Linked DNA regions of Rhodopseudomonas palustris HaA2. Each later gene encodes a partner of the first gene's protein in a complex. Links are inferred from orthologs where the notes say so. Each region holds a gene or a part of one and is shown in the gene's direction. Other genes may lie near its edges.

Region 1 (3,509 bases):
TGGCGAAGGACCCGGCGCAGACCGCGCTGATCGACAGCTACGACAGGCTCGCCGGGCCGATCGCGGCGCGGCCCGCCGGCAGCGTCACCGCAGCGGTGTCGCGGATGCCGAATGCGGCCGGCGAAAGCGCGCTCGGCGATCTGGTCGCCGACGCTCATCTCGCCGCCACGCGCGACCGCGAGACCGGCGGCGCCGAGATCGCGATCACCAATCCCGGCGGGCTGCGCGCCGATATCAACGCCGCGGAAGATGGAAAGGTGACGTTCGGCGATGTCTTCGCCGCGCAGCCGTTCCGCAATCAGCTGGTGACGATGACGCTGACCGGCGCGCAGCTCAAAGCGGCGCTGGAGCTGCAATGGCAGGATCCGGCGCGTCCGCGCATCCTGCAGGTGTCGCGCGGCTTCAGCTATGCGTGGGACAATACCGCCGCACCGGGCGCGCGCATCGTCGCCGAGCGGATGCTGCTGCACGGCAAGCCGATCACGGCCGAGCGCAGCTACCGCGTCACGATCAACGCCTATCTGGCCGCCGGCGGCGACGGCTTCACGCCGTTCACGCAGGGCACCGACCGCCTGACTGGCGTCTACGACGTCGACGCCCTGTTCGGCTATTTCCGGGCGCACAGCCCGATCGCGCCGGCGCCGCTGGACCGGATCTCGCGCATGAACTGAGCGGCCGCGCGCGTATCACGTAAACGTGGTGAACGTATTGCCACCGCGCGCGCTGCTGATCGAATGCAGCATTTTCTTGCGCCGGACCGTTTCCACTTTGCCGAAAGATGCTCTAAGCCTTAAGCTGGCCTTTCGCGACACGCGACGGATAACTAGGTTGATCTGAAGTTATCGTCGTCACCACGCACCGGACGTTGCAGGCGCTCCCCGCATGACCACGCTCTTTCTGACCCATTCCGCGTGTCTCGAGCATCACACGCCGGAGGGCCATCCCGAACGCGCCGAGCGGCTGATCGCCGTCAACGAGGCGCTGACCGCGGAGCGGTTTTCGATGCTGTCGCGCGGCGAGGCGCCGATCGGCTCGCTCGAGCACATCGCGCTGTGCCACACCGATCACCACATCGTCGAGATGCGCCACATGGCGCCCTCGACCGGCATCGTCTATGTCGACGGCGACACCTCGATGTCGCCGGGCACGTTCGAAGCCGCGTTGCGCGGCGTCGGCGGCGCGGTGTCGGCGGTCGACGCGGTGATGAAGGGCTCGGCCGCCAACGCCTTCGTGGCGACGAGGCCGCCCGGTCACCACGCTGAAGTCACCAAGCCGATGGGCTTCTGCTTCTTCGGCAACGCCGCGATCGCGGCGCGCTATGCGCAACGCAAATACGGCATCGAACGCGCCGCGGTGGTGGATTTCGACGTCCACCACGGCAACGGCACGCAGGACATCTTCTGGGGCGACCGCACCGTGATGTACTGTTCGACGCACCAGATGCCGCTGTTCCCCGGCACCGGCTCGGCCGGCGAGCGCGGAGAGCACGACAACATCGTCAACGCGCCGCTGGCCTCGGAAGACGGCGGCAAGGAGTTCCGTTTCGCGTTCGAGACCGTGATCCTGCCGCAGCTCACGCGGTTCGCGCCGGAACTGATCGTGATCTCCGCCGGCTTCGACGCGCACTACCGCGATCCGCTGGCCAGCCTCAATCTCAAGGCCGAAGACTTCACCTGGGTGACGCAGAAGCTGATGGAGGTCGCCGACAAGACCGCGGGCGGCCGCATTGTCTCGGTGCTCGAGGGCGGCTATGACTTGCAGGGCCTGAGTGAATCGGTCGCCGCTCATGTCGGCGCGCTGATGGGCGCCTGACCGGCGCCTCCGCCTCGACGGCTCACAACAACAAGCCGCCGGCCGCGCCGCGGCGCATCCAGGAGCCGCCGATGGCCGACGCCGCCCCCGCCGATGTCAAGAAGCTGAGCTTCGAGCGCGCGATGGAGGAACTCGAAACCATCGTCAAGCGGCTCGAGGACGGCAAGGTTCCGCTGGAGGAGTCGGTCGCGATCTACGAGCGCGGCGAGGCGCTGAAGCGGCGCTGCGAGGAACTGCTGCGCCAGGCCGAGGCCCGCGTGGACAAGATTACCACCGATGCCCAGGGGCAGCCGGTCGGAACCGAGCCGCTCGACGTCCAGTAGAGCATTTTCGGGCTATTTCGATAGGATTCCGCGCGAAATGCGCCCCAGATGCGACCTGACAGGTCGTTCAGGAAACTGACAGCTTCCATCCGTCTTAGCTGATCCAGAACCGCCCGCCGCCGGTCTCGAAACCGTGACCGACAGGCAACAACCCGCTTCGGAAATTCGTGGATCAACCTTATTGGCCGAAAGTTTACGCAGGCTGGCCAGGCGTTAGGCAGCCCATGGTTGGCTTTGAATTCAGCTTTGTGTAAAGGTATGAACTTATGTGCCGCGCGTGACACAAATGCCCAATGGCAGTGTCAGGTTCGGTGGACGTGTGCTGCCGCAATAAAGTGATCCAGATCACTTCGACTGATCGAGGCGCACCTTACGCTTTGATCGTTGATTTTCTCCTGCACAAGGAGGCGGAAGCCAGGTGGGCTCCCGTGAATTGGACAAGTTCGGACCATTCGTCGCGGGCCTCACCACCCCCATAGTCAAGACTGGAAGATCGCCGTGACCGAATTGAGTAAAACGCCGCTTCTCGACACCATCCGCACACCGGACGATCTGCGCAAGCTCCGCATCGACCAGGTCCAGCAGGTTGCCGACGAATTGCGGCAGGAAACCATCGACGCGGTCTCGGTCACGGGCGGCCATTTCGGCGCCGGCCTCGGCGTCGTCGAACTGACCACGGCGATCCACTACGTCTTCGATACGCCGCGCGACCGCCTGATCTGGGACGTCGGCCATCAGGCCTATCCGCACAAGATCCTGACCGGCCGCCGCGACCGCATCCGCACGCTGCGCACCGCCGGCGGGCTGTCCGGCTTCACCAAGCGCACCGAGAGCGACTACGATCCGTTCGGCGCCGCGCATTCCTCGACCTCGATCTCCGCCGGCCTCGGCATGGCGGTGGCGCGCGACCTCGCCGGCGGGACCAACAACGTCATCGCGGTGATCGGCGACGGTTCGATCTCGGCCGGCATGGCCTACGAGGCGATGAACAACGCCGGCGCGATGAACTCCCGTCTTATCGTCATTCTCAATGACAACAACATGTCGATCGCGCCCCCGGTCGGCGCCATGTCGGCCTATCTGTCGCGGCTGTATTCGGGCAAGACCTACCGCTCGCTGCGCGAGGCCGGCAAGCAGATCGGCAAGCACCTGCCGAAGCTGATCGCCGACCGTGCCGCCCGCGCCGAGGAATATTCCCGCGGCTTCATGATGGGCGGCGGCACGCTGTTCGAGGAACTCGGCTTCTATTACGTCGGCCCGATCGACGGCCACAATCTCGATCATCTGCTGCCGATCCTGCAGAACGTCCGCGATGCCGAGACCGGCCCGTTCCTGATCCATGTCGTCACGCAGAAGGGCAAGGGCTACGCCCCG
Region 2 (3,513 bases), 2.9 Mb from region 1 along the record:
GGCGATGTCGTAGATCCGCGATTGGCGGACCCGGCGCACCACGCCGTCGATCTCCGACAGCGCCTGCGCGGCCTGCCTGGCGTCGATACCGGTCATGTGCCGGCGCCCACGCCGGCGACATCGTCCGCAATCGTCGACACGGCGGCCGGATTGCCGACGATGCCCATGTGGTTGATGCCGGGCAGGATCTTGACCCGGACGCGGTCGCCCATCGTCGCCTGATACTTGTCCGACGCCATCAGTTCGTCGGTCTCGCCGCTGAACACGGTGACCGGGCTGGTCGCGGCAGCAAGGTCGGTGCGGAAGTCGCGGCTGGCCGCGAAGTCCATCAGCAGCCGGAACGAATAGGTCGCGACGACGTATTTTTCGGAGTGCGGCTGCACCGCGAAGCCGATCACCGGCAGATGGTCGCAGCAGGCCACGCCGAGCGCCTGCAAGGCCGACAGGCCGATGATGCGCGGGATGTCCGGCGACGCCCAGCCGCCCCCCTTGTCGCGGTTGGTCGGCTCGCGATAGCCGAGGAACGGCGCCAGCAGAATGGTGCGGCTGAACTCCTTGCCGGTCGCCGATCCCGCCATCCGCAGCGCGAAGCCGCCACCGGCGGAATGGCCGATCAGCACCAACGGCGCTGCCGGGCGCGCGGCTTTCACCATCGCGACCATATCGGCAAAGTCATCGCCGAGCTGGCCACGATAGCCGATATCGCCGCGGGTGCCCGAGCCGCCATGGCCGCGGATATCCGGCGCGAACGTCTCCACGCCGCGGGCGGCGAGCGCCTGCGCCAGTGCATGGACCGCGATGCTGGAGCCCGACGAGCCGTGGACCAGGATAGCGACCTGCCGGACGCCGCCCTGCTGCGCCGGGTAGCGCCGGTAGGCCAGCTCGGTGCCGTCGCGCCCGTGGAACCGCGCCAGCGCCGGCATGGTGCTGCGATCGACCGCGCTGGCCGTCTCGGCGATAGAGGCCAGCGCCGGCGGTTTGCTCACCGGCACCGCGATCAGGGCCGCGAAGACCAGGACGACGACCCCGGCGACACTCACGGCCCAGCCCACCAAGCGCGCCGCTCTTCGCATCAATGCCATGCCAGCCTCCTGCTGATGAATTCACAGAGAACTCTGTAATACAGAGTATTTCGCTCAGCAAGGGTTGATTGGCGAGCGGGACGCAAATCCCTAATTTGCCGGCGAACCAGGATACCGAATCGCATGGCCCGACTGCTCGCCCCCGAAACCCTCGCCAATGTCGGTGAATTCACCGTCTCCGAGCTGTCGCAGGCGCTGAAGCGGACGGTGGAGGACAGCTATGGGCACGTCCGGGTGCGCGGCGAGATTTCCGGATTCCGCGGCGCGCATTCATCCGGGCACTGCTATTTCGCCCTGAAGGACGAGAGCGCCAAGATCGAGGCGGTGATCTGGAAGGGCGTCGCGGGGCGGATGCGGTTCAAGCCGCAGGAAGGCCTCGAGGTCATCGCCACCGGCAAGCTCACCACCTATCCCGGTTCGTCGAAATATCAGATCGTGATCGAGGCGCTGGAGCCCGCCGGCGTCGGCGCGCTGATGGCGCTGATGGAAGAGCGCAAGCGCAAGCTCGGCGCCGAAGGGCTGTTCGACGAAGCGCGCAAGCAATTGTTGCCGTATCTGCCCGAGGTGATCGGCGTCGTCACCTCCCCCACCGGCGCGGTGATCCGCGACATCCTGCATCGGCTCGAAGACCGCTTCCCGCGCCGCGTGCTGGTGTGGCCGGTGAAGGTGCAGGGCGAAGGCTCGGCCGAACAGGTCGCCGCCGCGATCCACGGCTTCAACGCGCTGCCCGAAGGCGGCCCGATCCCGCGCCCCGACCTGCTGATCGTCGCGCGCGGCGGCGGTTCGCTGGAGGATCTGTGGTCGTTCAACGAGGAGATCGTTGTCCGCGCCGCGGCCGAAAGCATGATCCCGCTGATCTCTGCGGTCGGCCACGAAACCGACGTGACGCTGATCGATTTCGCCGCAGACAAGCGCGCGCCGACGCCGACCGCCGCTGCCGAAATGGCGGTGCCGGTCCGCGCCGAATTGTTCGTCGAGGTGCAGAGCTACGCGCGGCGGATGATGCTGTGCTGGTCGCGTGGCCAGGATTCACGCCGCAACGAACTACGCGCTGCCGCCCGCGCGCTGCCCGCTGCGGGCGAACTGCTCGCGATCCCGCGGCAGCGGCTCGACGGCGCGGCGTCGTCCCTGCCCCGCGCGCTGCGCGCCAACACCCACGCCCATCACCGCCGCTACGCCAAGGCCGCGTCGGGCATCACGCTGAATGTGCTGCGCGCCCAGGTCAGCCACAGCGCGCAGCGGCTCGGCAGCACCGGCGAGCGGCTGAAGCATTGCACCCGCGCCACGCTGCGCCATCGTCGCGACCGCTTCGAGAGTCTGGCGATCCGGCTGCAGGCCTCGAAGCTCGCCAACGAGCAGGCGCAGCGGATGCGGATCGCGCGCGAGCGCGAGCGGATGCTGCGGCTCGCCGAGCGCGCCCGGCGGGCGTGGGCGACGCTGCGCGATCGCCAGCAGGCGCGCCTTGTTCAATCCGGCAAGCTGCTCACCGCCCTGTCGTATCGCGGCGTGCTGGCACGCGGCTTCGCGCTGGTGCGCGACGCCGACGGCCATGCGCTCCATGCGGCGGCGGCGGTCAGTGCGGGGGCGCGGCTCAGCGTCGAATTCGCCGACGGCCGCGTCGGCGTCACCGCCGATGGCGGCGGCGCGACGCGACCGGACATTGCCAAGCCCGCCACGCCAGCAGCGAAGCCGGCGCCGAAGCGGGTGTCGAAGCCGATCGATCAGGGCTCGCTGTTTTAGAACTCCGGCCGGCCTGCGCTCTACCGTCCCAGCCAGTGCATCACCCGCCGCTCGGCGTCATTGCGTGCGCCCGCATCGAAGCCGAGATGGCCTTGCGCCGGCTCCTCAGGGTCGTCGCCTCTGGTGAGATGCAGCGCCACGCCGGCGGCGTCGAAATCGTGCACCGCGCCCGGATAGACCACGATCCGGGCCAGCGCGCTGCGGCCGCGCGCGCCGTCGATCATCGCGCGGCAGGCCGAGGCCGAACTGATGTCGTCGTCGCCGCCGATCAACACCAGCGTCGGTACCCGCGCGCTCCATCCGAGCCGCGCCGAAACCCGGCAATCCGGATAGAACGCAATCGCCGAGCGGAACTCGGGATCGCCTTTGGCGAGCGCGGTTTGCGGGCGCACCGCCCACAGCAGCGCGCTCGCGCCACTGTCCCAGCCGATCAGGCCAATGCGATGGCGCGCGACGAACGGTTGCTCCGCCAGCCAGTGCCGCGCGGCGCCGATGTCGGCCAGGCGTTCGCGCCGCGCCAATGCGCGGCGGTTCCGGGCGTGGCACTGCGGTCCGAGATCGCGCGAGCCGAAACTGTCCGGCAGCAGCACGGCGTGGCCCGATGCCAGCAACCTGTCCACCCAATCGGCATAGCGGGGCCTGATCGTCCCGGCCGCGCCGACCAGCCCGCCGCAGCCGTGCAGGCCGATCA

The links. The genes of interacting proteins can lie anywhere in the genome.
Region 2: the proteins of RPB_RS22465 (region 1) and xseA are in contact, whole or in part, in a cryo-EM structure (PDB 8TXR), measured with the Escherichia coli proteins. The link is inferred for Rhodopseudomonas palustris HaA2 from one-to-one orthologs.

The regions. Positions count from the first base shown.
Region 1 is NC_007778.1:5,046,121-5,049,629, forward strand. What follows is about bases 529-3,509. They hold RPB_RS22465 (exodeoxyribonuclease VII small subunit), read left to right. Parts: upstream 529-1,883; coding sequence 1,884-2,135; downstream 2,136-3,509. Other genes in these bases: RPB_RS22455 (bifunctional metallophosphatase/5'-nucleotidase), read left to right, coding at 529-671; RPB_RS22460 (histone deacetylase family protein), read left to right, coding at 883-1,812; dxs (1-deoxy-D-xylulose-5-phosphate synthase), read left to right, coding at 2,643-3,509. In the rest of the region: more of RPB_RS22455, read left to right, coding at 1-528. UniProt on the Escherichia coli protein: Bidirectionally degrades single-stranded DNA into large acid-insoluble oligonucleotides, which are then degraded further into small acid-soluble oligonucleotides.
Region 2 is NC_007778.1:2,123,100-2,126,612, reverse strand. The notes cover bases 530-3,513. They hold xseA (exodeoxyribonuclease VII large subunit), read left to right. Parts: upstream 530-1,205; coding sequence 1,206-2,822; downstream 2,823-3,513. Other genes in these bases: RPB_RS09355 (dienelactone hydrolase family protein), read right to left, coding at 2,843-3,513; RPB_RS09365 (alpha/beta hydrolase), read right to left, coding at 530-1,082. Also shown: RPB_RS09370 (hypothetical protein), read right to left, coding at 1-96; more of RPB_RS09365, read right to left, coding at 93-529. UniProt on the Escherichia coli protein: Bidirectionally degrades single-stranded DNA into large acid-insoluble oligonucleotides, which are then degraded further into small acid-soluble oligonucleotides.